Regions from separate parts of the Bradyrhizobium sp. SZCCHNR1093 genome, predicted to be linked through region 1. Evidence: predicted binding sites of a transcription regulator. Region 1 holds the regulator's gene; each other region holds the start of a gene.
The links. The regulator LexA, encoded in region 1, represses DNA repair genes until DNA is damaged. The targets are predictions, from matches to a motif close to TGTTCNNNNTGTGTTCNG.

Region 1 (7,240 bases):
CGGCATGGTTCATCGCCCATCGGCGTGAGGTCCGCGCCGCATCCGGGAATTCGCAATAGACCGAGTTCCAGTCCGGACGCGCGACCTGCAGCGGATGATGCATCACGTCGCCCCAGAACAGCGCGCGCTCGCCACGTGAGCTGAAGCTGATGCAGGCGTGATCGATGCTGTGACCGGGGCTCGGCAGAAAACGGAAGCCGTCGACGACCTCGCTGCCATCGACCGTGATCTCGCGCGCGAGGCCGGCCTCGACGATCGGCAGCACGCTGTCTTCGTAGACCCCAGGCATCGGTGGATGCAGCATTGGGCCAAGCCCAGCTGCGTCTCTGATTGCGGCGTCCGAGCCGTTGCCGGCCGAGAGTGCGGCGACATAGGCGCGCTCGCGGCCTGAGAAGATGTGCTGGGCGTTGGGAAACACCGGCATCCAACGGCCATCGGCAAGCTGCGTATTCCACCCCACATGATCCGCGTGCAGATGCGTCATCAGGACGAGATCGACATCGCCAGGGGCGACGCCGGCCGCCCGCAGCCGGTCGAGAAACGGCTCGTTCAAGCGATGCAGAACTGCTGCGCCGGGCCGCTCCTTGTCATTGCCGGTGGCCGTGTCGATCAGGACCACCCGCTCTGGCGTCCGCACCAGCCAGCTATGGATGCTCAGGCGCAACGATCCCGTGTGCGGATCGACCGATCCCGGCCCCACCTGGCCTCGTTCCCGAACGATGCTGTCTGCTTCTACGCCCGGAAACAAAAACTCTCCCTCGACCGCATCGAGGCCGATCTCGAAGATCCTCGTGATGGTGGCGTCTCCGACGCGATAGGTCGTGATGTCCTGCATGTCTGGCCGCCTCGATCCGAACGGTGGTCTTGTCTGGGCCGAGATCTAGGACTAGGTCATACATTCCTCAAATCGATCCAGCTCATGCAGTCCATCGATCACTTCGATCTTCGCTCCTTCGACCTCAATCTGCTGGTCGCGTTCGACGCGCTCATGCAGGAGCGCAGCGTGACGCGCGCGGCCGCACGCCTCAAGGTGGGTCAGCCTGCGATGAGCCATACGCTGTCGACGCTTCGCGTGCTGCTGCAGGACGAGCTGTTCGTCCGCGTCGGCGCCGTCATGCAGCCGACGCCAAAGGCTGCGGTGCTCGCCGGGCCGGTTCGGGCGGCGCTGGGGCAGATGCAGGCAGCGCTGCATGCCGCACCGGAGTTCGACCCGGCGACCGAGCAGCGCACCATCCGCCTGGGATTTTCAAGTGAGGTCGAGCTGCTGCTGATCCCCGAGCTCACCGCGGTGCTCCGTCGAACGGCGCCCGGCGTGCGGCTTCTCAGCCGGCCGACCGAGCGTAACGAAGTGCATCGCCTGCTCGACGACGGAGCCTTGGATGTCGCGGTCGGCTGCTTCGACGCCGTCGCACAGCGGCACAGATCCCAGCTCCTGTTCGAGCAGGCGCTGAGCTGCGTCTACAATCCAAAGCGCATCGCGATGAAAACACCGATCAGCCTCGCCGACTATCTGTCGCTTCCGCACGCGCTGGTGACGCTGACCAACAGCCTGCAGGGCTGTCTGGAGGCGGCGCTGGATGAGATCGGGACCGAGCTCAACGTGGTCTCGGCCTCCTCGGAATTCCTCAGCGTGCTGGCGACGGTCGCCGCATCACCGGTGATCACGACGATACCGACCAGGATGGCAAAGCTCTACGGGCCGCGATTTGGGCTGACGCTCTGTCCCGCGCCGTTGAAGCTGCGGCTGCCGGCCGTCTCGATGGTCTGGCCGCTGCAGCTCGATCGTGATGCAGCATCGGTCTGGCTGCGGAACATGGTGGCGGATATCCTGCACACGACCGAGCGCGCCGCCTGTCGCGCAGCTGCTGGATAGAACGCGGGGCGGGAGCTAACCGGAACGGCGCATCGGCCAACGCCTTGGCACTGCGGTCGACCTTCTGCGCACTGATTGCAGGGTTTCTCGCGCGGTCGTGAGGCAGCGGCCCGGACGCGGCCAACATCAGACGATCAGAAGGCAGGAAGCGGCCTGAGCCCTTGGCCGAGCCGTGCGCGTTCGGTTAGAAGGCGACTCATTCGATCTGCCGTCTCCATCCGAAGGAACTCTCATGGCCCTGATGCCGGTGTCTGATGCGTTGTCCGCCGTGCTCGCCGGCGCGGAGCCGCTGGCCGAGGAGCTGGTGACGCTGGACGAGGCCCATCACCGCATCCTGGCCCGCGACCTCGCGGCGCTGCGGACGCAGCCGCCCGAGGCGATGTCGGCGATGGACGGCTACGCCGTGCGCGCGGCGGACGCAGCCCAGGCCAAGGTGCGGCTGAGGGTGATCGGCGAGGTCGCGGCGGGGCGGCCGTTCGATCGCGTGGTCGGACCCGGCGAGGCGGCGCGCATCTTCACTGGTGGCGTTGTCCCTGAGGGCGCCGACGCGGTGGTGATCCAGGAGGACACGATCGCCGAAGATGGCCACGTCGTGATCACCGAGGCCGCGATCAAGGGCCGGCACATCCGGCCCGCCGGCGTCGACTTTCATGAGGGCATGGTGCTGCTGAAGGCGGGCCGCCGGCTCAGCGACCGCGACCTGTCGCTGGCGGCCAGCATGAATCATCCGGCACTGCCGGTGCGGCGCCGGCCGAAGGTGGCGCTGCTCGCCACCGGCGACGAGCTCGTGATGCCTGGCTCGACGCCCGGCCCGGGCCAGATCGTCTATTCCAACGGCTACGCCCTGCGGGCGCTGGTGCGCAGCGAGGGCGCGACACCGATCGATCTCGGCATCGCCGCGGATACGATGGAGGCCACGATCGCCGGGATCCGGCGGGCGCGCGAGGCCAAGGCCGACATCCTGATCACGACCGGCGGCGCCTCGGTCGGCGATCACGACCTCGTCAAGCAGGCGCTCGAAGCCGAGGGCGTCGAGATGGCGTTCTGGAAGATCGCGATGCGGCCGGGCAAGCCGATGATGCACGGACGGCTCGGCGACATGAGGGTGATCGGACTGCCCGGCAATCCGGTGTCGTCCTATGTCTGCGCCATCCTGTTCCTGGTGCCGCTGATTCGGCGGCTGCTCGGCCGCGACGAAGCTCGCATGCCACGCGAGACCGCCCTGCTCGGCCGCGAACTCGGGGCCAACGATTCGCGCGAGGACTATCTGCGGGCGCAGCTCGAGGAGCGCGCCGACGGCACCCTGATCGCAACGCCGGTGACCCAGCAGGATTCGTCGCTGCTCGGCAATCTCGCGCTCTCGCAGGCGCTGGTGATCCGGCGGGCGTTTGCGCCGAAGGCCGCCGCCGGCAGCCCGTGCGAGATCCTGCGCCTGCCGAGCTAGGCCGTTTCCCCCGGCAAAGCCCGGTCCGTTCACTACAATTTAAGGATTGCGGAACACACATCGAACATATAGTGTCCGTTCATGATTTGTTTTTAGTATGTTGCGGGCGACGCGATGATGGTCCGACTCCAAGGCGCTCTCAGCCGGTTTGTGCTCAAGGCGCAGCTCCTGGACTCGGACGACAACAAACTGGGGACCAGGTCGAGATGCTGACGCGCAAACAGTACGAACTTCTGCGGTTCATCAACGAGCGGCTCAAGGAAGCCGGCGTGCCGCCGTCCTTCGACGAGATGAAGGATGCGCTCGATCTGCGCTCGAAGTCCGGCATTCATCGCCTGATCACGGCGCTCGAGGAGCGCGGCTTCATCCGCCGGCTGCCCAACCGCGCCCGCGCGATCGAGGTGATCAAGCTGCCCGAGCTGTCACAGGCCGCCAACAACCGCCGCGGCTTCACCCCATCGGTGATCGAGGGCAATCTCGGCAAGGTGCGCACCAGCACTCCCGCGCTGGACGATGGCGAGCGCCCCGTCGCGGTGCCGGTGATGGGCCGCATCGCCGCCGGTACCCCGATCGAGGCGCTACAGACGCGCAGCCACACCATCAGCGTGCCCGCCGACATGCTCGGCAACGGCGATCACTATGCGCTCGAGGTGCGCGGCGACTCCATGGTCGATGCCGGCATCCTCGACGGCGACATGGCGCTGATCCAGCGCAACGAGACCGCCGACACCGGCGACATCGTGGTAGCGCTGATCGACGATGAGGAAGCGACGTTGAAGCGCTTCCGCCGCCGCGGCGCATCGATCGCGCTGGAGCCGGCCAACACCGCCTACGAGGTGCGCATCCTGCCGCCCAACCGGGTGAAGATCCAAGGCAAGCTGGTCGGGCTGTATCGCAAATACTGATCGCGGACGCGATCGGTCGATCGGCGGCGAGCGCACGCGCTTCTCCGCCGATCGAAATTGGTCACGCGCGAATGCACCTCAGGATGTGCAGCGCGGCACGCTCAAACGCTTGTGATCGCCCGCGGGCGCACGCGGTGCAGATCAGCGCAGAATTGCCGTGAAGCGCGCGCTAACATCTCCTCGATGTCCACTCTGATAGAGGCCTGCGCCTGTCCGGGGGGAGCGTGGGTCGGCTATCTCTCAACGAGGAGCGATCCGATGTGTGACTACAGCCTCCATGCGGTTGCGTCCCGTCCCGCCAAGGTCGGCGAGACGTTGATCTCGACGACGTTTCGCGGCACCGCCACCCGCGGCTTCGCCCTCGAGAGCGAGCCGACCGTCGCAGTCTGCATGCTGCCCGGCACCGAGTTGGCATTTGTCGAGGACGTCCGCTACGACAGCCGCTGGCTCTGGACCCGGACGATCCGCGAGCGCGTCGCGAAGTTCAACAGCATCGAGACGCACATCCCCGATCGCCATCACGACGCGATCGAATTCGCCGACGGCCGCCACGTGCTGGTGACCCAGCTCTGCGAGGGCCAGCGCGTCACCGTGCTGCAATTGCCGGTCAGCAAGCAGCCGGCCGAGCGCCGCCCGGGCGTGGCGGAGGACGTTCCGGCTTCGCAGGCCACACCGATTCGCCGCATCAGCATCACCTGAGCGCCTGCGCGTCCGCATTTCTCTCGGTCATGAGCGAGCTTTCGGCCGGGGGAGATTTGGTTTCTGCAAGCGCAAGGTCCTTTCGGGCGAACCTCACGCTCCGGCATCGCATCGAATAGGAACGACATCCCTCGGCCGGCATTGTGTGCCGGGGGAGCTTGCCGCCGCGGTCAACAAGATCGATTGGAACAAGGCCGACCGGATCACCGAGCCCGGCCGCTACATGCTTCCGTTCGGATGGCTAACGGTCACGGTTGATGACATCGCCGTCTGGCAACGATATCCGGGCGCTGCGTTCACGCTGGTCGAAGGTCCCTCGCTGTTCGATGGACCCGACGACACCGAGTATCATCTCAGCACGTTGTATCATCTCAGCACGTTCGAGCTGTCCGGCGCTCAATCCTGCTCGCCCTGCTCCGTCTCCGGCGGCGTCGCGTCCTGAAGCCGCGACACCGGCGCACGCGGCGTCAGCGTCGTGTCGAACTCGCCGGCCTCGGCGGGCGCCGGCCACCACGGGCGGTCGGTGCCGCCGGCGCGCACCGGCGTGACGGAGAAGCCGGTGCCCCGCTGCACCAGCATCAAGGCGCCCTGCTGCTGCAGGCGCTGGCGATCGATGACGGCCGCCGCGCAGGATGACGGCGCGGCGCGCGCGGTGACGATCAGCGCTGCACGGGCGCAATCATCGTCGAGCGCCTCGGTGCGCAGGGTCAAGGCGGCGAATCGGCCGTCGGCCATCGTGACCACGCAGCCCGCCTCGTCGCAGGAGACGCCATCGGCGAGCGATGAATCCGCCGGCAGCCGGGCATCGGCGTCGGCCGCGAGCCACTCCTTGGTGGCGAACACGTCCTTGCCGGTGCGCATCACATGCAGACGTCCGTCACTGCCGCGCACCGCCACCGCGCGCCCGTCGCCGGCGATCAGGACGTCGGGCAGCGGCGTCGTGGCGGCCCACGCGGTGGCCACCACGAGCCCGACGGCGCCCGACCAGCGCAGCGGTGTGCGCAGCAGGCCGATCAGGATGACGCCGAGGCTGGCCAGGATCAGCGGACCGATGCCGAAGCCCGGGATGCGCCCGACCGCACCAGGCAGCGCCGCCACCCAGCGCGTCACCGCGATCATCCAGTCGATGCCGAGGCCCATCAGCGTCCACCAGGGACCGTCGAGCCCGAACGGCGCCGCCAGCAGGCCAAGCAGTCCGGCGGGCATCACCAGCACCGAAACCACCGGCATCGCCGCGAGATTGGCGAGCACGCCATAGGGCGTGACGCGATGGAAGTGGAACGCGGCATAGGGCGTGGTCGCAAGCCCCGCGATCAGCGAGGCCAGCAGCAGCATCGCGAGCTCGCGGCCGCCCCACAGCGCGATGCGCTGCGTCGTGGAGCTGTCCGGCCTCGCAAACAGTTTGGGCAGGCCGAACTGCACCAGCGCGACCAGGCCGAGCGTCGCCGCGAACGACATCTGGAAGCTCGGATGCACCAGCGCTTCGGGTGCCGCGATCAGCACGATCATCGCCGCGACCGCGAGCGTGCGGAAGGTGACGGCGCGGCGATCGACCATGACCGCGATCAGCACCACGGCCGTCATGAAGAACGATCTCTGCGTCGCGACCTCCGCGCCCGACAGCAGCAGGTAGAACGCCGCCGCGACCAGCGCCGCCGCGGCCGCCCATTTCTTGATCGGATGGCTGATAGTGAGGCCGGGGATCAGCGCAAGCAGCGCGCGCACGGCGAAGAACACGACGCCGGCGACGACGGCCATGTGATAGCCGGAGATCGACAGCACGTGGCCGAGGCCGGAGACGAACATCGCATCGTTGACATCGGGCGTGATGGCGTCGCGCCGGCCGGTCAGCAGCGCGGTGGCGATGGCGCGCTCATCGCCCGTCAGGCGGGCGCGGATGCGTGCGTCGATCGCATCGCGCAGGCCCTGCATGGCCGCCGCATAGCCCAGGCCGAAGCCGGCGGCCTGCGGCGGCGTCGCCGTCGTGATCGCGCCCATCACGAAGCCGGAGGCGCCGATGCCCTGGAAGAACATGTCGCGCGCGAAGTCGTAGGATCCCGGCCGCACCGGGGCCATCGGCGGCAGCAGCCGCGCCTTGAGCTGCACGAAGCTGCCGACCTCGGGCGCCGTGCCCTTACGCACCGCGAGCCGCACGCGCGCGATCGTGGCGGCGTTGCGCGGGCTCTCCATCGCGGTGACGCGCAGCACGATCCGATCGCTGCGCTCGCGGATGTCGCGCGCCTCGACGAAGCCGGACAGCGCCACCGAATACAACGGCCGCGCCAGCACTGGATGAGCGACACGCGCCGTCTTGATGGT
Region 2 (7,240 bases), on a different contig from region 1:
GGCGCCGGATCTGCGCCTGGCTGGTCGCCTGCGCCGTGACGACATGCTCTGTCGCCGGTGCGTCCGGTCACGCCGCCGCGCAGGGCACGCCGGCTCCGAAATCAGGCCCGAAGAGCGGCTCCCAGCTCAGCGCCTCCGACCAGCAGCGCTCGGGCCAGAGTCCCTCGACCACCCAGACCGCCCCGCCCAACCCGATCATTCCCGATCCCCGGCGCAACGTGCCGGCCAGCATCTTCACCTCGTTCGACGCCAACCAGAAGGCGCAGGCGGCCAAGGTCAGCGCCTATCTGTCGTCGCTGCAGACGCTGGTCGGGAACTTCGTCCAGGTCGGCCCGGACGGCAGCAAGACCAAGGGCGATTTCTACATCCAGAAGCCGGGCAAGGTCCGCTTCGAATACGAGCCGCCGACGCCGATCGACATCATCGCCGACGGCTCCTCGCTGGTGGTGCGCGACCGCAAGCTCGCGACCCAGGACGTCTATCCGCTGTCGCAGACGCCGCTGCGCTATCTGCTGTCGGACCGCATCGACCTGCTCAAGGACACCAACGTGATCGCGGTCGCGGCCGACGACCTCTACGTCACGATCACGATCGAGGAGAAGCAGGCGCTGATCGGCACCAGCCGGCTGATGCTGATGCTCGGCACCAAGGACGGCCAGCTCAAGCAGTGGACCGTGACCGATCCGCAGGGCTACGACACCACGATCGCGGTCTACAATCTCGATACGACCAAGAAGCTCGATCCGGCGATGTTCAAGATCGACTTCACGGCCTATCCGAGCACGCCGCCGGGCTGACGCCGCCTCTCGCGCTCGCTCAGCGCGATTCGAGCCCGCGCACCTTCCATTGCGCTTCGGACAGTGCAAGCTTCTCGAAGCGCTTGCGCGCCTCCTCGAGGTCATCGGCCGGAAGCGCGTCGCAGCCGGGCCGGCCGCGCAGGATCATCGACGTCGTCGCCCAGCTCAGCCGCGCCGCCTTGCAGGCCAGCAGCAGATCCGTGAGACGATCCTCCTCCAGCAGCGCTTCGATCGTCTCGATGGTGACGACACAGAGCAGCGCCAGCGCTGCGATCACGGCAGGGAAATCGCCGGTGGCGCAGAAGCGGTTGACGGCGGAGTCGCCGAGCTTGCCGGTGCGGCTGAGGGCGGCAACCTCGGCCTTGACCTGCTGATAATCCCAGATCGCGCGCATTGCCGCGCCGGGCGATCGGGTCGGCGTTGCCTGCAGGGTGGCGCGGGTCGCCGGCGGTGCGGCCTTGATGAAGCGGGCGCGGGCGCCCTCGCTCGCCGCAGCGACGAAGGCCCGCGACAGCTTGGCCGGCAGATCTGTGCGCAGCGCCAGCTTCTCGGCGAGATCCTCGTCGCGCTCGGCGATCTTGAACAGGCTGCGATAGCCATCCTCGGACAGCCGGGCGGAGAGGTTCTGTACCAGCGCCATGCGCACCGCCGGAAAGCCGCGTGCGATCAGCTGCGTCGTGAGGCTCTCGCCAATGCCCCTGCGGCTGGCGAGCGCGACGAGATGCGCAGGGCTGCCGGTGCGGATGAACTCGGCGAGGTCGCGCTCGGTCAGCACCGCCGCCTTGGCCAGCATCGGTCCGGCGACGCGCAATTCGGGGTGAACGGCGAGCAGCCGCGCGGTGGCGTAAGGCGCACGCTCCACGCCGGCGAGCGCCATGCTCAGCTCGGCCAGCAGCTCGGTCGCGACCTGCGGCATCAGCCGGGCGAACATTTGATCGTAGAGATCGAGCTGCTCGGCCGACGCGGGCCGCGGACCGGCCAGGAACAGGCTGGTGGTCCGGCGCAGCATGTCGGTGGCGAGCTCGGACACCGTCCGCGCATCACCGGCGGGCGTCTTGGCGGTCGGAGCTGCCGCAGGCGCTGGAGGCATCGCACGTCCCTCGTTGGGCGCCTCCCTCGGCTTTTGACGGAGGCGCGGGTCGATCATCAATTGAGGAAGAATGCGAAGGCCGGACTAAAGGGGCGTTAAGCCCGGCGGACGGAGCTGAAACCCCACGCGGCTGTCGTTAATGGATTGCGGCAGAGCGCGGCAACGACAGTGTTCCCGTATTGTTCTTGCGAACAATGCCGGCATCCGCTAGCCTCCTTGCCCGGGAGGGGCATCATGGTCCAGCGCGTTTCCACCGTCGCCTTCGAGGGGATCGAGGCCCGCGCAGTCGACGTGCAGGTCCAGGTCGCGCCCGGACTGCCGGCGTTCGCGATCGTCGGCCTGCCGGACAAGGCGGTGTCGGAAGCGCGCGAGCGGGTGCGCTCGGCGCTGATCGCCTCGGGCCTGGCGCTGCCGGCGCGGCGCATCACCGTGAACCTCGCGCCGGCCGACGTGCCCAAGGAAGGCAGCCATTACGACCTGCCGATCGCGCTGGGGCTGATGGCCGCGATCGGCGCCATTCCGCCGGATGCCCTCGGCGGCTTCACGGTGCTCGGCGAGCTCGGGCTCGACGGCTCGATTGCGCCGGTCGCCGGCGTGCTGCCGGCAGCGATCGGCGCCAATGGCCGCGAGGAAGGGCTGATCTGCCCGGCCGCCTGCGGCGCCGAGGCGGCATGGGCGAGCCCGGACTTGCAGATCATCGCGGCGAGCTCGCTGATCCAGATCGCCAACCATTTCAAGGGCACGCAGGTGCTGTCGCGGCCGCAGCCGAAGATCCAGGAGGCACCCGCAAGCCTGCTCGACCTGCGCGACATCAAGGGCCAGGAGAGCGGCAAGCGCGCGCTCGAGATCGCCGCTGCCGGCGGGCATCATCTGCTGATGATCGGCTCGCCCGGCGCCGGCAAGTCGATGCTGGCGGCGCGGCTGCCCTCGATCCTGCCGCCGCTGTCGCCGGCGGAGCTGCTGGAAGTCTCGATGATCGCCTCGGTCGCCGGCGAGATCGAGGGCGGCGCGCTGACGTCGCGGCGACCGTTCCGCAGCCCGCACCATTCCGCCAGCATGGCGGCGCTGACCGGCGGCGGCCTGCGCGCCCGCCCCGGCGAGATCTCGCTGGCGCATCAGGGCGTGCTGTTCCTCGACGAGCTGCCGGAGTTCGATCCGCGCGTGCTGGATTCGCTGCGCCAGCCGCTGGAGAATGGCGAGGTCTCGATCTCCCGCGCCAACCATCGCGTCACCTACCCTGCCCGCTTCATGCTGGTCGCGGCGATGAATCCGTGCCGTTGCGGCAACGCCTTCGAGCCCGGCTATGCCTGCAAGCGCGGCCGCATCGACCGCTGCACCGCCGACTACCAGATGCGCATCTCCGGCCCGCTGATGGACCGCATCGACCTGCGCATCGAGGTGCCCGCGGTGACCGCCGCCGACCTGATCCTGCCGCCGTCCAAGGAAGGCTCGGCCGAGGTCGCGGCCCGCGTCGCGGCCGCGCGCGACCTGCAGCGCGCCCGCTACGCCAAAGCCGGCCTGCCGCACATCCGTACCAACGCCGAGGCGCCGGCCGCCGTGCTCGACGAGATCGCCAGGCTCGATGCGCCCGGCCAGAAGCTGCTGCGCGAAGCCGCCGAGACGATGCGGCTGTCCGCCCGCGGCTATCACCGCGTGCTGCGCGTGGCGCGGACGCTCGCCGATCTCGACCACGCCGAGGCGATCGGCCGGCTGCATCTGGCCGAGGCGCTGTCGTATCGCGCGCTGGCGGAGGACAATCGCCATGCGGCGTAAAGGCGCCCCTCCCCCTCAACACTCTGGTAACGACTTCTCTTTACGCTCCGACAACCATAGGGCCCGCGTTCCGTCATCAGGCCTTCCGCGTCGGTGCGTATCATGTTGCGTTTCAAGGTCCTCGTTTTGGCCGTGCCGCTGATCGCGGCGGCGGTCATCGCCAGACTCGAATTGGCGCCCTCCCCGCAGCCCTGCATTGCCGTCGGTGCCGACAGCGTCTCGCTCGGCTCCGCGCCCTTTCACGCCGATCTCCATGTCGACTTCACCGATGATCCCGCGCGCGCAACCACGCCTCATCACCGACCGATCCGGTTCTGTGAGCCGGGCTAACGCCCGGTTCACCATCTCTGCACGGCAGAATCGCGCGTGCACGACCTTTCAAAGTCTCAGCAATACCGACGCCGCATGGTGCGGGCCGGCCATGACATTGGGATCGAAATCGTCGGGGGTGATCGAGATGGGACCGATTTTTCGCTTCAGGCTGCGCCTGCGCCGGTTCATGCGCCGTCACCGCACCATCTTCGCGATCCTGCGCTCGCTGATGATCTTCTCCGCCGGCTTCGGCGGCGCGTACGGCTTCATCAAGGCCAGCATTTCCGACAACTCCGGCTATAACCCGCACACGTTCGCGATCGGCGCCAGCTTCCTGTTCGCGCTCGCCTGCGTCGGCCTGGCCACGCTCAGCATGCGGCTGCGCTTCGTCGCCAGGAAGATGCACAAGATTGCGCTCCACAACGAGGTGCTGGCGGACCGGAACTGGGAGCTGCAGGAAGCCGAGCAGCGCGCCCGCAATCTGTTCGAGCAGCAGGGCGACCTCATCGTCATGCGCGCGCGCGACGGCAGCATCATCTTCGTCAACGACGCCTATTGCCGGATGGCGGGCCTCGACCGCGACAACCTGCTCGGCAGCGCGTTCACCTTCGAGCTGATCGAGCAGGGCGACAGCGCGCTGGAGCCGAACGGCACGCGCGTCCACGACCAGCGCATCGAGAGCGCGATCGGTCCGCGCTGGATCGCGTGGCGCGAGGCACTGGTGCGTTCCGACGCCGGCCAGCCCGCCGTACTGCAATGTGTCGGCCGCGACGTCACCGACCGCACCGAGACCGAGCGCGCGCTGGCGGAGGCGCGCGACCAGGCCAATGCCGCGAACCGTGCCAAGTCGCGGTTCCTGGCAATGGCGAGCCACGAGATCCGCACGCCGCTGAACGGCATCCTCGGCATGAGCGGGCTGCTGCTCGAGACGCAGCTGACGCCGGAGCAGACCACCTACGCCAAGGCGGTTCGCACCTCGGGTGAAGCCTTGATGTCGCTGATCGACGAGCTGCTCGACTATTCCAAGATCGAGGCCGGCAAGCTCGCGCTGGAGGCGCAGCCCTTCTCGCTGGCGACGCTGATCGAGGAGATCACCGAGCTGCTGGCGCCGCGGGCGCAGGCCAAGCAATTGGAGATCGCGGCCTATCTCGACGAGCGGCTGCCGACCTGGGTGACCGGCGACGCCGCGCGGCTGCGCCAGGTGCTGCTCAACCTCGCCGGCAACGCCATCAAGTTCACGGCTTCGGGCGGCGTCGCGCTGATCGCCGAGCCCGGGATCTGGCCGAACGAGATCAGCTTCCAGGTGCGCGATACCGGCATCGGCATCGCAGCCGACGCCCAGGAGCGCATCTTCCGAGAATTCGAGCAGGCCGATGACAGCGTCGCGCGCAGCTTCGGCGGCACCGGCCTTGGCCTGGCGATCTCGGACCGGATCGTCAAGCGCATGGGCGGCCGCATCGCGCTGCAGAGCCGGCTCGGCGCCGGCTCGACCTTCGAGGTGTCGGTGCCGCTGCCGCCGGCGCTGGAGCGCGGCGAGCAGAACAGCTTCCGCGGCCCCGACCTCGCGGGACAGTCGGTCATGCTGGTCGCGCCGGCCGGGCTGCAGGCCGAGCTGATCGAACGGCGCCTGCAGAACTGGGGCGCGCAGACGTGCCTGGTCGCCGAGGCCGAGGTGGCGGAAGCCCTGCTGCCCGAACGCGCCTGGCACGCCGTGCTGGTCGACGACGCCATCGGCAGCGACGCGTCGCTCCGTCTGGGCGGGGCCGCGCAACATCACACGACACGGCTGATCGTGCTGGTCACGCCGGCGAGCCGCCACGAGCTGACACCAGCGGCGCCGTTCAACGGCTATCTGGTCAAGCCGCTGCGGGCCGCCTCGCTCGCCGCGCGCGTGAGCTTCGACACCGATGGCACGGTTCCGGCACTCGCTGACGATCCAATCCCGACGATCGCTCCGCCGATTGCGGTTCAGGCCGGCGGGAGCCTGTCCATCCTCGTCGCCGAGGACAACGACATCAACGCGCTGCTGATGCGCTCGCTGCTGACCAAGCTCGGCCACCACGCCGACATCGCCGTGCATGGCGAAGCCGCGCTGGACTCCTGGCTCGCGGCGCGCTCGGCCGGCGCGCCCTATGATCTGATCCTGATGGATGTGCAGATGCCGAAGCTCGACGGCATTGCCGCCGCCAAGCGCATCCGCGCCATCGAGGCCAGCGAGCCGGGCCGGCGCACGCCGATCCTGGCGCTCACGGCCAATGCCCTGGTCGAGGACCGCTACGCCTGCTTCGAGGCCGGCATGGATGGCTTCCTGGTCAAGCCGATCGATCGCGACAAGCTGGACGAGGCGCTGGCGAATCTGGCGGCGGCGCGACAGGTGGCGGCGTAAGTAATTAGTTGGAGCGGATCAGTTCAGCGCTACGCTCGCGGGCCACGCTCACAACCGCCTGAGCGCCACCGTCTCGACCTCGTGGTCCGCGCCCTTCTTCAGGATCAGCGTCGCGCGCGGCCTTGTCGGCAGGATGTTGTCCTCGAGATTGGCCAGGTTGGTGCGCTCCCAGATGGCGATCGCAGTGGCGATGGCCTCCTCGTCCGACAGCAGCGCGTAGCGGTTAAAGTAGGACCGGGGATCATGGAACGCCGTGTCGCGCAGCGACAGGAAGCGCTTGACGTACCATTTGCGCAGGATCGCCTCGTCGGCATCGATATAAACCGAGAAGTCGAAGAAGTCGGAGACGACCGGCACGGCCTTGCCGTCGCGCGGCAGCGGCCCGGTCTGCAGCACGTTGACGCCTTCGACGATGAGGATGTCCGGCTGGTCGATCTCGACCCACTGATGGGGGACGATGTCGTAGGTGAGATGCGAGTAGACCGGCGCGCGCACCTGATGCCGGCCGGCCTTGATGTCGGAGAGGAAGCCCAGCAGCCGCGGCAGGTCGTAGCTTTCCGGAAAGCCCTTCTTCTGCATCAGGCCCTGCCGCTCCAGGACCGCGTTCGGATAGAGGAAACCGTCGGTGGTGATGAGATCGACCTTCGGCCGCGGCGACCAGCGCGCCAGCAGGGCCTGCAGCACGCGCGCGGTGGTGGACTTGCCGACCGACACCGAGCCGGCAACGCCGATGATGTAGGGCATCTTGCGGTCGCGGATGCCGAGGAACTGGCGCTGCGCGTAGTACAGCCGCTGCGCCGCGTCGACATACATCGACAGCAGTCGCGACAACGGCAGATAGATGTCCTCGACCTCCTTGAGATCGAGGCGATCGTGCATCGA
Region 3 (7,240 bases), 110 kb from region 1:
ATATCGTTTGTTCTCCGAGAATTAGGAACGAAGGAGCAAGTTCATGACGCGCACGTTTGGATTCGCCGTGCTGACCGCCGTCACGCTCGTGGCTGGCACCGCTGCGGCCTCGGCCGGCGAATACGGCCCGGGCGGCTACGGCTATGGTGGCCAGGTCACCAGCACCTACGCCTACCGCGATTCCTTCGCCTGGGCGCCGGGGCCGGTCTATGAGGAAGGCTACGTCGCGGTCGCGCCGGGCCCGTATGACGGCCCGGGCTGGGGCACCGGCTACAACGGCACCAACCATCCGACCCCGAGCTCGACCCAGGGCGACGTCGGCCCGGGCGGCAACAACAACGGCACGCGCAGCGGATATTATCGCCAGTGGTAATCTGAGTTCGTTGTGGAAACATCGAGCCCGCCGCTCTGTAGAGAGTGGCGGGCTTTGCTGTGATGAACCGGTATCGACCACATGCGTCATTGCGAGGAGCGAAGCGACGAAGCAATCCAGAGACGCGCACGCGGCCCTGGATCGCTTCGCTTCGCTCGCAACGACGATCGATACAAGGGAATTGAGGGCAACTACTCCGCCGCCTCGCTGGCTGCGCCCCGGCCGCGCTTCTTCGGCTTGGCTGACTTCTCCAGCACCGGCTTGAGGAACTGCCCGGTGTAGCTGCGCGGCGCCTTGACGATGTCCTCGGGCGGGCCCCAGGCGACGATCTCGCCGCCGCCGTCGCCGCCTTCGGGGCCGAGATCGATCACCCAGTCGGCGGTCTTGATGACCTCGAGATTGTGCTCGATCACCACTACCGAATTGCCCTGCGCGACCAGCTCGTGCAGCACCTCCAGCAGCTTCTTGACGTCGTGGAAGTGCAGGCCGGTGGTCGGCTCGTCCAGGATGTAGAGCGTGCGGCCGGTGGCGCGCTTGGACAGCTCCTTGGCGAGCTTGACGCGCTGCGCCTCGCCGCCGGAGAGCGTGGTGGCCTGCTGGCCGACATGGATGTAGTCGAGGCCGACGCGACGCAGCGTCTCGAAGGTGTCGCGCACGCGCGGCACCGCCTTGAAGAATTCGGCGGCTTCCTCGACGGTCATGTCGAGCACGTCGGCGATCGACTTGCCCTTGAACAGCACGTCGAGCGTCTCGCGGTTGTAACGCTTGCCCTTGCAGACGTCGCAGGTGACGTAGACGTCGGGCAAAAAGTGCATCTCGATCTTGATGACGCCGTCGCCCTGGCAGGCCTCGCAGCGGCCGCCCTTGACGTTGAAGGAGAAGCGGCCCGGCTCGTAGCCGCGTGCCTTCGATTCCGGCAGGCCGGCGAACCATTCGCGGATCGGGGTGAATGCGCCGGTATAGGTCGCGGGATTGGAGCGCGGGGTGCGGCCGATCGGCGACTGGTCGATATCGATGATCTTGTCGATGTGCTCCAGGCCCTCGATGCGATCGTGCGGCGCGGCGGCCTCGTTGGCGCCGTTGAGCTTGCGCGCGATCGCCTTGTAGAGCGTGTCGATGAGAAGCGTCGACTTGCCGCCGCCGGAGACGCCGGTGATGGCGGTGAACAGGCCGAGCGGGATCTCGGCCGACACGTTCTTTAAGTTATTGCCGCGGGCGTTGACGACCTTGATGGTGCGGCGATGGTTCGGCGGCCGCCGCTCGGGCACCTCGACCTCGAGCTCGCCGGTGAGATATTTGCCGGTCAGCGACGCCGGATTGCGCATGATCTCGGCCGGCGTGCCCTCGGCGACGATGTTGCCGCCATGGGTGCCGGCGCCGGGGCCGATGTCGAGCACGTAGTCGGCGAGGCGAATGGCATCCTCGTCATGCTCGACCACGATCACGGTGTTGCCGAGGTCGCGCAGCCGCTTCAGCGTGTCGAGCAGGCGGGCGTTGTCGCGCTGGTGCAGGCCGATCGAGGGCTCGTCGAGCACGTAGAGCACGCCGGTCAGGCCCGAGCCGATCTGCGACGCCAGGCGGATGCGCTGGCTCTCGCCGCCCGACAAGGTGCCGGAGGAGCGCGCCAGGGTCAGATAGTTCAAGCCGACGTCGAGCAGGAAGGTCAGGCGGTCGCGGATCTCCTTGAGGATGCGGGTGGCGATCTCGGTCTGCTGCGCGTTCAGGGCCTTCGGCACCTCGGCGAACCATTCGCCGGCAGCCCTGACGCTGAGCTCGGAGATCTCGCCGATGTGCTTGCCGGCGACCTTGACGCACAGCGCCTCGGGCTTCAGCCGGAAGCCGTTGCAGCCGGCGCAGGGCACGTCGTTGAAGTACTTGCCGAGCTCCTCGCGCGCCCATTCGCTCTCGGTCTCGCGGAAGCGGCGCTCGATGTTGGTGATCACGCCCTCGAACGGCTTCTTGGTGTCGTAGGCGCGGACGCCGTCCTCATAGGTGAACTTGATCTCGTCGTCGCCGGAGCCGTGCAGCAGCGCGTTCTGCGTCTTCTTCGGCAGGTCCTTCCACTTGGTGTCGAGCGTGAACTTGTAGAACTTGCCGAGCGCTGTCAGCGTCTGCAGGTAATAGGGCGAGGACGACTTGGCCCAGGGGGCGATCGCGCCCTTGCGCAGGGTGACGTCCTTGTCGGGAATGACGAGATCAGCATCGACGTGCTGCTCGACACCGAGGCCGCCGCATTCCGGGCAGGCGCCGTAGGGATTGTTGAACGAGAACAGCCGCGGCTCGATCTCGGGAATGGTGAAACCGGAGACTGGGCAGGCGAACTTCTCCGAGAACAGGATGCGCTCGGGCCCGCTCTTGTCATGGATCTTGGCGGTCTTCTTCTTCTCCTCGGCCGGGGCGGCGGAGGCGGGCGCGTCGGCGAACTCGATCACGGCGAGTCCCTCCGCGAGCTTCAGCGCGGTCTCGAAACTCTCCGCGAGGCGCTGGCCGATGTCGGCGCGCACCACGATGCGGTCGACGACGACGTCGATGTCGTGCGGGAACTTCTTGTCGAGCGTGGGCACCTCGGCGAGCTCGTGGAAGGTGCCGTCGATCTTGACGCGCTGAAAGCCCTTCTTGAGATATTCGGCGAGCTCCTTCTTGTACTCGCCCTTGCGACCGCGCACGACCGGGGCCAGCAGATAGAGGCGGGTGCCCTCGGGCAGCGCCAGCACGCGGTCGACCATCTGCGACACGGTCTGGCTCTCGATCGGCAGGCCCGTGGCCGGCGAGTAGGGCACGCCGACGCGCGCCCACAGCAGCCGCATGTAGTCGTAGATCTCGGTGACGGTGCCGACGGTCGAGCGCGGATTCTTCGAGGTGGTCTTCTGCTCGATCGAGATCGCCGGCGACAGGCCGTCGATCTGGTCGACATCAGGCTTCTGCATCATCTCCAGGAACTGGCGGGCATAGGCCGACAGCGATTCGACGTAGCGGCGCTGGCCCTCGGCATAGATCGTATCGAAGGCGAGCGAGGATTTGCCGGAACCGGACAGGCCGGTGAAGACCACGAGCCTGTCGCGCGGGATCTCGACGTCGATGTTCTTGAGGTTGTGCTCGCGGGCGCCGCGGATCGTGATCGCCCGCAGGCTCGACTGGTTGGCTTGCGCGCGCTGCTTGGCCTTGAGCACTTCATCCATGACGATCGTCCCACGGCGCAGAGTCGCGCCATCGTTGCAGGCGCGTTCGCCGGAAGCCGGCCATCGGACGCCAGAGGGAAAAGGTATCGTCGGAACGTAGGAAGAACGGGGCTGGATTTCCAGTGCCGTCAGCGAATCATCAACAATGCGCTCAGGGAATGGCAGCGAATGGCAGGAGGCTGCCGGTTCCGTCCTGCCTTGTGCGCGATCCCGCAAAGAAAAAGCCTCCGCTCTGGCAGAGCGGAGGCTGTGTGCGTTGGCCCGGAGGCGAAGACTTAGAAGTGGTAGTTGATGCCGACCTGACCGGAATGCACGTTGAGCGTGCCGGTCGCGAGCGTGCCGAGGCCGGTGAAGGTGTAGCTCTCGCCACCGAAGCTCTTGTAGAGGTATTCGCCCTTCAGCGACCAGTTCGGGGCGAACATGTACTCGACGCCAGCGCCGACGGTCCAGCCGGAGTGGATCTTGCTGTCCGAAGCGGCGAAGCCCGGAGCCGTCAGCGAGACGCGGTTGTCAGCCCAGGCGTAACCACCGGTCGCGTACAGCAGGGTCGGGCCGAAGGCGTAGCCGATGCGGCCGCGGACGGTGCCCCAGTCACGGATCTTGGATTCGGCGTTGACACCGAGCGCGCCAACGTTTGCGTTGATGTCGGCCCAAGCGGCGTCGGCCTCGAGGCCGAACACGACAGCGCCCTGCTGCCAGTTGTAGCCGACGGTGCCGCCAGCGAAGCCGCCCTTCATGGCCGCGAAGTCAGCATCCTCGTTGGCATAGCCGCCCATGGCACCGATGTAGAAGCCGGTCCAGGTCAGCACAGGCGCGGCAACCGGCGCCTTGGTATAGGTCGGGCGCGCGGCAAGATCAGCGGCGGCAGCGGGAGCGGCCAGGGCGGCCAAGGCCACGGTCGCGAGCAGGATCTTCTTCATTCCAGTCTCCAGTTAATTCCTAGCAGTCCGCATCGCACCGAGAGTTTTACGCACGAAACAGACTCACCCGTTCAAGTTGACGAGGTTCCTATAGCCCGGTTCCGTACGGATTACCGTCACCCTGAAGACACACTCGCGGCCAAACCGCGTTTTTACGGGCAAGTTCCAGAAAGCCTATGTCACTCAACTGCTTGGTTCCGGGTGTGGCGAGCCGGCAAGGTGGCATCAGGGCAACAAAAAAGGCCGGCTTTCGCCGGCCTTTCTCGGAACCTGTCGGTTGCAGGTGTCAGTACTTGGCGATGACCGGGCCGCCGAAATGGTAGCTGAGGCCGGCCTTGACGGTGTGGACGGTGTCCTTCCACTCGGAGCGGTTGGTTGCGAAAGCGCTGTACTGGATCGCGCTCTTGCCGAAGTCGAGATAGTTGTACTCGAGCTTGGCCGACCAGTTCGGCGCGAACATATACTCGGCGCCGGCGCCGACCGTGTAGCCCCAGCGGGTGGTGTTCTGGCTGAAGACGTTGCCGGGGACGCCGTCATAGCGATGCTGCAACTGGCCCACCGCGGCGCCGCCGCTGACGAAGAACAGGGCGGGGCCTGCGGCATAGCCGAGGCGGCCCTTGATGTCGCCGAAGCTGGTCAGCTTGGTGAAGAAGGTGTCGCCGAGGCCGGCATTGACCACGGCGGAGCGGCCGTTGATGTCGGCCCAGTGATAGTCGCCTTCGAGGCCGAACACGACGTTGTCGACCTGCCAGTTGTAGCCGACCACGCCGCCGACGAAGCCGCCATTGGTGTTGTAGTTCTGGGTGCCCAGGAAGCCCGGCGCATTGAAGCGGCCGAGGAAGGTCTCCTTGCTGGTGCCCCAGCCGCCGCCGCCCTGGATGCCGGCGTAGAGGCCCGACCAGCTCAGGATCTGCGCGACCATCGGCGGCGCCTTCGTATAGGGACGTGCCGCCATGTCGGCCGCCGAAGCGGACGTGGCCGTTGCGATGCCGACGAGCGCCGTCGTGATCACAAACAACTTCTTCATCAAATTCTCCCCCGGGAGGTTGGAATGACAAGCGATGGGCAAGTCATACACAGGGCATCCCGGCGAGGCTGTAACGCGCCCGCCACAGAAACGAAAAAGCATTATAAATCATATATTTAGCACAAAAACGCCGCGACGCTGCCGGGCTGTTGACACGAAAAAGGCCGGCGCGAGGGCCGGCCTTTCCGAATGCGCGCGAGCGGCGGCTTTTTTCAGTAGCGCGTGCCCATCGGCGCCCCGAATCGATAGTTCACCCGGACTGTCGCCATGTCGATGTCCTGCTTGATGGTATCGACGCGCGACAGCACGGTTGCGGTGGCCGGGAAGCTGATGTCGCGCGAGCCCATGAACAGGTGGTCGTACTCGACGGCGACCGACCAGTTCGGCGCGAAGCCGAACTCGACGCCCGTGCCGACGGTGCCGCCCCAGCGGGTCTCACTGGCGGAATCCAGCAGCGTGCCGACCGGGAAGGGCGCAGCCGCATTCGCCGTGCCGGTGTATTTGTTGTGGGTGACGGCGGCGCCGCCCTTCACGTACCAGAGCACGTTGCCCCAGGCGTAGCCGACCTGGCCGGTGAACAGGCCGATCGCATCGGTCTTGGTGTTGTTGGTGATGCCCGCAGCCAGCGCCGCCGTGCTCGCATTGGACGACTTCAGGTCGGTCCAGTTGCCCTGGGCCTCGACGCCGAACACCCAGCTCGCCGCCTGCCAGCGATAGCCGACCTGGCCGCCGATGAGGCCGCTCGAGGCATTGTGGCAGCCTTCGGACTGGGTCGGCACGACCGGCACGCCGCCGACGCGATTGAGCGTCCAGCAGTTGTGGCTCCAATCGGCGCCGCCATTGACGCCGAGGTAGAACCCGGCCCAGTTCGGCAGCGGCGTGACATAAGCCGGCGGTGGCGCCTTGCTGTAAGGGCGCGTCGCGAAGTCGGCCGCTGAGGCCGGCGCCAGTCCCAGCGCCGCGGCGCTTGCGGTCAAGATCAAGGTCGTCTTCTGCATTCGTCTCTCCCCAGTCCCAATACACCACGCTCCGGATCCCTCCGATCCGGGCCCACGCGAAGGTGGCCTGTTGCTGGTTGTAGGAGAGACTGCTTTCTAAACTCGTGATCGGGAGCAGGCGCGTGGCGGGATGTGCCGAACGTACTTAAGCGCTGGTAAAGATCGCGACCGGTCGTGCAGATCGCAGAGCTGTCCCGAAGCGCGAGGGGCGGGTGAGCGCTTGGCGCGTCAGACCCTCGACCACCAGTCCTCGAGGGTCAGCGCTTGGAAAAGTCAGTGCTTGGATACGACGGGGCCGCCCCAGCGATAGTTCACGCGGACCGTCGCCATGTCGACGTCCTGGCCGACCGCATCGGTCCGGCCCGCGGCTCCACCGGGAACGCCCGAGAAGCCCAGGGTGCGGTTGCCCATGAACAGGTGCTCGTATTCGGCTGCGACCGACCAGTTCTTGGCGAAGCCGACCTCGACGCCGGTGCCGACAGCCGCACCCCAGCGCGTGGCGCTGGACTGGTCGAGCACACCGCCAGTTGCCGTGGACAGACCGTTGTACTTCTCACCCGCAACCGCGGCGCCGCCCTTCACGTACCAGAGCACGTTGTTCCAGGAATAGCCGATCTGGCCGGTGAGCAAGCCGATCCCATTGATCTTGGTCTGGTTGGTCACGGGCGGGACCAACTGGCCGGTGTTGCTGCCCTTGAGGTTGGCCCAGTTTCCCTGGCCTTCGACGCCGAACACCCAGCCGC
Region 4 (7,240 bases), on a different contig from region 1:
CGCACCGCGCATTGGCGGACCGCGGTGCTGGCTGCAGGGCTGCGCAAGCTCGGCTTTGCGCCGGAAAGCGAGACCTTCTTCGACACGGTCACCGTCGAGGCCGGCGCCAAGTCCGATTCGATCATCGCCCTCGCGGAAGGCGAGCGGATCAATCTCGGCCGCGACGGCAGCAGGCTGCGGATCGCGCTAGACGAGACCACGACGGCCGATATCGTCGAAGCCGTCTGGCGCGCATTCGGCGGCGACCTCTCCTACACGGCGATCGAGGCGGAAGCGCGCGAGGCGCTGCCGGCCGAGCTCAAGCGGCAGCGGCCGTACCTGACCCATCCGGTGTTCCACGCGCATCGCTCCGAGACCGAGATGCTGCGCTACCTGCGCAAGCTCGCGGACCGCGATCTCGCGCTCGATCGTGCGATGATCCCGCTCGGCTCCTGCACGATGAAGCTGAACGCGACCACCGAGATGATCCCGCTGACGTGGCCGGAATTTTCCAGCCTGCACCCGTTCGTGCCGCGCGCGCAGGCGGCCGGCTATCACACGATGTTCGCCGATCTGACCGACTGGCTGTGCCGGATCTCCGGCTATGATGCCGTGTCGCTGCAGCCGAACTCGGGCGCGCAGGGCGAATATGCCGGCCTCCTGGCGATCCGCGGCTACTACGCCGCCCGCGGCGAGGGCCATCGCACCATCTGCCTGATACCTTCCTCCGCCCACGGCACCAACCCGGCCTCGGCGCACATGGCCGGCATGGAGGTGGTCGTGGTCGGCTGCGATGCAGGCGGCAATGTCGATCTGGCCGATCTCAAGGCCAAGGCGGAAGCGCATAGCGCCAAGCTCGCCGCCATCATGATCACCTATCCCTCGACGCATGGCGTGTTCGAGGAGCACATCCGCGACATCTGCGACATCGTCCATGCCCACGGCGGACAGGTCTATCTCGACGGCGCCAACCTCAATGCGCAGGTCGGCCTCTCCAGACCCGGCGATTACGGCGCCGATGTCAGCCATTTCAACCTGCACAAGACGTTCTGCATTCCGCATGGCGGCGGCGGCCCGGGCATGGGGCCGATCGGCGTGAAGGCGCATCTGGCGCCCTTCCTGCCCGGTCACCCTGCGACCGATGGCGCGAGCGCGCATCCGATCGGGCCGGTCTCGGCGGCGCCGTATGGCTCCGCCTCGATCCTGACCATCTCCTACATCTACATGCTGCTGATGGGCGGCGACGGCCTGACCCGCGCCACCGAGATCGCGATCCTCAATGCCAACTACGTCGCGGCGCGGCTCGATGCGCATTTTCCGGTGCTCTACCGCAACGAGCGCGGCCGCGTCGCGCATGAATGCATCATCGATCCGCGGCCGCTCAAGCAGAGCAGCGGCGTCACCGTCGACGACATCGCCAAGCGGCTGATCGACTACGGCTTCCATGCGCCGACCATGAGCTTCCCGGTGGCGGGCACCTTGATGATCGAGCCGACGGAATCGGAGTCCAAGGCGGAGCTCGACCGCTTCTGCGACGCTATGATCGCGATCCGCCAGGAGATCGCCGAGGTCGAGCAGGGCCGCTTCGGAATCGAGGCCTCGCCGCTCCGCCACGCGCCGCACACGGTGCATGACATCGCCGACGACGATTGGAACAGGGCCTACCGGCGCAGCGAGGGCTGCTTCCCCGCGGGCACCTCGCGCACCGACAAGTACTGGTGCCCGGTCGGCCGCGTCGACAACGTCTACGGCGACCGCAATCTGGTGTGCTCATGCCCGCCGGTGGCCGACTACGCCCAGGCGGCGGAGTAAGCCTCCTCACGCATGCTCCAAGGGATCGGGCGCCACGGCTCGCGACAATCAATGACGTGAGGCGTGCCATGATCCGGAGCGATGAGCACCGCATGCCAACGCCAGAGATTGGCGTTGATCAATTCGGTGCCGCCCCACCAGCGCCAGATCGGATTATGGCTGCTGAAATCCTCCTCGCCGGCGAGGATTGCCTTGCCGAGCGGTGTCAGCGACAGCGTGCTGGCCCTGTAGCGCTCGAGGCGTTCACGGCTGTCGTGCATCTCGACCGAGAATGGCGATTCGGCGAGGCCCGAAATTGCAGGCACCGGCGCGAGCGCCAGACCGTCGAGCAACGTGCCTCCTTCCCAATAGTCATAGACGCGCCGTTGAAAGCGATCCTGATGATGCGGCAACAGGTCGAATGGGTGCTGATAGCCGGCTGACAGCAATTCGAGGATTCTTAGCTCCGATGCTCCGAGGCCCGTCGCAACACCGGGAAGCTCATCGAGCATCTCCTGCACGCAGCGGCGAAGCTGCGGCAGTGCACTGAGATCCTGCTTCAACAGATCGAACCAGGCTTGCGGCGTCGGCGCCCGAAACGCCCGCCATGCCAGATGACCCAGGTCGAGATGCTCACGTGCGAGCTCTACGCCGGCAATGGTCCGACCGGCGAGTCGCCCGGCCGGGGCATCGAATAGCGGTACATCGACATGCCGCAATACGATCTTCGTCGCGATCTCCGCGTGATGGCGCAGATAATCCAAGAGCCAGATCAGCACCAACTGGTCGTTCGGACGGGTTCCCATCCACAGCTCGACGCTATCGCAGCGGTCAACAAGTTCGAGAAAACTGTGACTCCGCCCGCCGGCCGCCATGACGTCGCTACGCGAGGCGAAATCCAACCAATGCCCCCGCTTCCGTCGCGTGGTGCGCTGGACGAGATACGCCGATAATTCGGCATCGGATGGCAGCGGTCCCCACACGAAACGATGGAGAATTGGCACCACCAGGTCGGCAAAGCCGCCCCTCCGAAGCGCTCCGGCGCTCGGATCATCGGCCGCTAGAATCAAACGCGTCATGCTGTTGGCTCCGGCACGGCCCGATTGGCTCAAGGCGCTATCAACATATTCGCGATCGGCTCCCGGCGCCCAGGATCGGCGTCGGAAGTCTCGGTGCCGCCGTGCGGATCCGGTCCGCTCGTCCGCGTGCACGCCTTCAGCTATTCGCGTTGAAGATCGTATCCGGCGCTCAGAGACGCATTCTCGCTGCATTCGGGAATGCAGCCGCAGATTTCGGTAGAGCACCACACATCTGCAAACGGGCGCTGGAACGTCGACAACTCAACGTCCACGGCGCCCGCCGCCGCCGTACCCCTACTCTTCCGCCGGCTCCTCACCGTCGGCGTCGCGCTCGGCATTGCCGGCCAGGATCTGCTCGGCGATCAGGCCGGAGTTCTGGCGGATCGCGGCTTCGATCTTGGCAGTCATGTCCGGATTGGCCTTGAGGAACGATTTCGAATTCTCGCGTCCCTGCCCGAGACGCTGGCTATCGTAGGAGAACCAGGCGCCGGACTTCTCGACGATGCCGGCCTTGACGCCGAGATCGAGGATCTCGCCCATCTTGGACACGCCCTCGCCATACATGATGTCGAACTCGACCTGCTTGAACGGCGGCGCCAGCTTGTTCTTCACCACCTTGACGCGGGTGGTGTTGCCGATCACCTCATCGCGCTCCTTGATCGCGCCGATGCGACGGATGTCGAGGCGCACCGAGGCATAGAACTTCAGCGCGTTGCCGCCCGTGGTGGTTTCCGGCGAGCCATACATCACACCGATCTTCATGCGGATCTGGTTGATGAAGATCACCATGGTGTGGGATTTGTTGATGGAAGCGGTCAGCTTGCGCAGCGCTTGGCTCATCAGGCGGGCCTGCAGGCCCGGCAGCGACTCGCCCATCTCACCCTCGAGCTCGGCCTTGGGCACCAGCGCCGCGACGGAGTCGACGACCAGCACGTCGACCGCCCCCGAACGCACCAGCGTGTCGCAGATTTCCAGCGCCTGCTCACCCGTATCCGGCTGCGAGATCAGCAGCTCGTCGATGTTGACGCCCAGCTTGCGCGCATAGACCGGATCGAGCGCGTGCTCGGCATCGATGAAGGCGCAGATGCCGCCCTTCTTCTGCGCCTCGGCCACCGTGTGCAACGCCAGGGTGGTCTTGCCCGATGATTCCGGCCCGTAGATCTCGACCACCCGCCCTTTTGGCAGCCCGCCGATCCCCAACGCGATGTCGAGCCCGAGCGAGCCGGTCGACACCGTCTCGACATCCATCGAACGGTCGTTCTTGCCCAGCTTCATCACCGAACCCTTGCCGAACTGACGTTCGATCTGGGACAGCGCAGCAGAGAGCGCCTTACTCTTATCCATTGAGGAACCTTCGACGATACGCAGGGCGGTGGCGGACATTGGCGCTCCTTATGGCGGGGATTCGCGAGATGGACAAACGGTTAACGAGGTCGGCCAGCAATCTTGAGGTGAATGTACTCCATCCGTTCTTTGTTCGCAATATGTTCTTCCCAACAATCATCGCTCTCAGCCCCCCTGACAACCGCGGGGACACGCCTGCCACTCGGGGGCCGGCGCGCAGTCCACCGAGCAGCAGCGAGGGAGCGCCGCCCGATCAGCGCGCCCAGAAGCGAAGTACGGGGTGCTGGATGACGGCGACCGCGAAAGGATCCTGATCCGGCTGGAGGCGGAAGCCATGTGCGCGAGCGGCGCAGCCGCCGACCGGCGATCGCGCGGATGATGACCAGCCTGTCCGAGCGCTCCAACCTCGCCCACCGCGCCTGCGGCAGACATCAACTCAATTATAAGTTGTTAGTGTCGTCCCGGCCGTGCCCCATCATCCTGTTGGTCGTTCTCTATGAGCCTCGCACACCGCTTCCAATTTTCGGCACCAGCATGACCGGATCCAACAAGGAACAGACCCTCACGTTGTGGCGCCCCGTCGGCCCAAAGGAGCTTGCCTTGATCGAGGCGTCGGGCATGCGTGCGTTTCCGCCGCGCCTTCCTGAGCAGCCGATCTTCTACCCGGTGCTCACCGAGGACTATGCCGTGAAGATCGCACGGGACTGGAACGTGCCGGCGAGCGGCGCCGGCCACGTGCTGCGCTTTGCGATCCTGCGAGGCTTCATCGACACCTACGAGGTGCGCGAGGCCGGCGGCCGCAAGCATCGCGAGCACTGGATTCCCAGCGAAGACCTCGCCGACTTCAACGCCGCAATCGTTGGACCGATCGTGCTTGTCAGGTCTTTCCCTTGAAACTACCAAACTCCTACACGCGTGCGTAGATCGCACATTCCGGGGTTCTCCTGACAGGAACGAAGTTCCCTCGCCTCTTCTGCTTTTGTTCGGCTCATCGTGCGTGCAGGCGCACGGTTTCGATGCAGATGCGCATGCAATGCTCGGCCGCGCGCAAGCTGTGTCCGGCCAGAAGTTCCGCAACAGAAGCGTCCGCGGATCTGCCGCGGCTTTCTGAGGCGGAATGGCACCCTGCGTTCCGACCGGAGCAATGGCCGGCGCGCGAACAGCTCGACGGCCGCCATATGACGAGCGACAGATGAAACGGCGCCCGCCAGGACGCTGTCTCGTGCCATGCCAGAGGGAGCCACGAGAGCCGTTCGCGCAGCCCCCTATGACCGGGCGAATGAGTGGGCCGAATGGAAGCCGGCGTGATCCGCATCACGCAGCACGCGGCGCTCACGACATCTTCAAGCCACAAACCATTGTCATAAACTTTGGGTTGCGTTATAGAATCATGGTTGTCGTACGTCTGAGCAAATTTTTGATCAGCCCCGGATTTGTTTGTTCGTTGCGATGATGGTCGCCGCACATTGTCAGTGGTGTATCGCCTTTGGTGTATCGCCCGTGGTGTGCCGTCGACCGATCCCTTGCAGCCTGCCTGCTACAACATTTGCAGGCTCCGTCACCCGTAGGCGCACGGCCCTGAAACCATCCGCGCCGAAAGAAAGCCCCGGACGACGTCCGGGGCTTTCGACGTTGATAGCTCCGCTCGGGATGCATCCCCCCGTCATTGTCGTGATGTCGAGGAACGGATCGCTTGCGTTGCGCTTCATATTGGCGATGACAAGAGATGACGTGACGTGCCCGTCCTGCAGGGCCGGCCTTCAAAGGATCGAGCTTCACTCGCAGCAAGGCGCCGCGGGAGAGAGGCGTTGTCCGGCTTGCGATGAACTCTTGGAAATGGTCGACGGCGCGACGCAGATCGCCTACCGACTGACAGTCGTGCCGGAACGGATCTTCGATCACAGCTAGGCGCGCGTCCCACGGCGATTGATCGAGATGGCAACCTTGATCTGACGCAAGGCACGCCTACTAGTTTCGCACTAGTCTAACTACGTCATTGCCGAACTGCCCTCGCTGGGAAGCTACGACGTTGACGCCGAGCCTCGGACCGCGGCGGTCCGAGGCTCATTCGTTGGCCTGCAATCCGTCCGATTGCGCCGCACATCCTCAACGGCAATCAGCTCAACGGACAGCGCGACCGACCGTATTTTACCGGAATTGATCCGAGGGGGTTTTGCGCTTCCATTTGCGATGCGTACATCAAACCCAGCGGCCTGGGGCGGTCAGGGCTCACCGGTTTTGGCAATGCCGCTCTATTTCTTTCGTATCCGTAACGGCCACTTCTCAGGCGCGTCCGAGTATGGGACCGAGTGCGCCGACCGCAACGCAGCCTGGAAAGAGATGACCACCGTCTGTGCCGACATGGCCAGCAGCATCTCGCGCAAGCTCGCCGAAAACTCCGAATGGCAGATGGAGCTGCTCGACGAGGCACGGCAGCCGGTCTTCCGCATCCGGATCGTCGCCGAGTCGCTGGATCAGGCCTGACGGCTCGCCACACCTCTTGTAGATCGTCACCGACGAGAACCACAACCGAAGCCTGTGGCCGGCGAGGTGACTGCGCGTCATTTCGCCAGCCGAGCTTGATCCAGATCAAAATGCCTGTCTGCATCCTGGCAGACATTTAAATTTGTATGGGTAATCTGATCTTCAAATGTCCGCGAACGGGGATGAACGTGCAGCATTGGCTGGAAGAGCCGAAGCCCGGCGATCCCGCGTACGCCTATGAAACCGTGGTCTGCAAGGCCTGCACGCGGCTTCATTTCATCAATCGCGACACGCGCAAGCTTCTTGGCGAGAAGGAATGAGGCGCTAGCCGGAATGATTCAATCGGCGCTGGGAAGCCGCCGCATCGTGAACTCGATGGCCCCATCGGGAAGCTCGCGCCAGCTTTCGACGGCGCTCATGTAGCCGGCCTTGGGATAGCGGGTCAGATAATCGCGGGCCTTGGCGCGCGCTTGCTCGCGCGGCAGCGTGAACGTGTCACGAACGTAGCCGTCGCGAACCGGGCCCACGCTCTTCTTCTGGCGCCGGGCCGCCATCCGGCTGGC

Region 2: the regulator LexA is predicted to act here: its motif matches at 2,057-2,074, upstream of QX070_RS28285 (YifB family Mg chelatase-like AAA ATPase).
Region 3: the regulator LexA is predicted to act here: its motif matches at 3,643-3,660, upstream of uvrA (excinuclease ABC subunit UvrA).
Region 4: the regulator LexA is predicted to act here: its motif matches at 4,324-4,341, upstream of recA (recombinase RecA).

Annotation. Positions count from the first base shown of each region.
Region 1 covers NZ_JAUHJJ010000004.1:580,048-587,287, forward strand. The annotation lists gene QX070_RS17280 (MBL fold metallo-hydrolase) at 1-835, opposite strand, end outside; gene QX070_RS17285 (LysR family transcriptional regulator) at 920-1,873, shown strand; gene glp (gephyrin-like molybdotransferase Glp) at 2,106-3,317, shown strand; gene lexA (transcriptional repressor LexA) at 3,524-4,222, shown strand; gene QX070_RS17300 (hypothetical protein) at 4,481-4,921, shown strand; gene QX070_RS17305 (hypothetical protein) at 5,145-5,363, shown strand; gene QX070_RS17310 (ComEC/Rec2 family competence protein) at 5,318-7,240, opposite strand, start outside.
Region 2 covers NZ_JAUHJJ010000012.1:82,734-89,973, reverse strand. The annotation lists gene QX070_RS28295 (outer membrane lipoprotein carrier protein LolA) at 1-797, shown strand, start outside; gene QX070_RS28290 (DUF2336 domain-containing protein) at 817-1,887, opposite strand; gene QX070_RS28285 (YifB family Mg chelatase-like AAA ATPase) at 2,122-3,660, shown strand; gene QX070_RS28280 (hypothetical protein) at 3,763-3,990, shown strand; gene QX070_RS28275 (PAS domain-containing hybrid sensor histidine kinase/response regulator) at 4,118-6,358, shown strand; gene coaA (type I pantothenate kinase) at 6,407-7,240, opposite strand, start outside.
Region 3 covers NZ_JAUHJJ010000004.1:467,064-474,303, reverse strand. The annotation lists gene QX070_RS16755 (hypothetical protein) at 44-373, shown strand; gene uvrA (excinuclease ABC subunit UvrA) at 565-3,552, opposite strand; gene QX070_RS16745 (porin family protein) at 3,828-4,472, opposite strand; gene QX070_RS16740 (outer membrane protein) at 4,759-5,499, opposite strand; gene QX070_RS16735 (outer membrane protein) at 5,712-6,497, opposite strand; gene QX070_RS16730 (outer membrane protein) at 6,771-7,240, opposite strand, start outside.
Region 4 covers NZ_JAUHJJ010000009.1:209,381-216,620, forward strand. The annotation lists gene gcvP (aminomethyl-transferring glycine dehydrogenase) at 1-1,791, shown strand, start outside; gene QX070_RS25485 (DUF1835 domain-containing protein) at 1,770-2,849, opposite strand; gene recA (recombinase RecA) at 3,144-4,232, opposite strand; gene QX070_RS25495 (hypothetical protein) at 4,794-5,087, shown strand; gene QX070_RS25500 (DUF6894 family protein) at 6,438-6,677, shown strand; gene QX070_RS25505 (hypothetical protein) at 6,860-6,997, shown strand; gene QX070_RS25510 (hypothetical protein) at 7,016-7,240, opposite strand, start outside.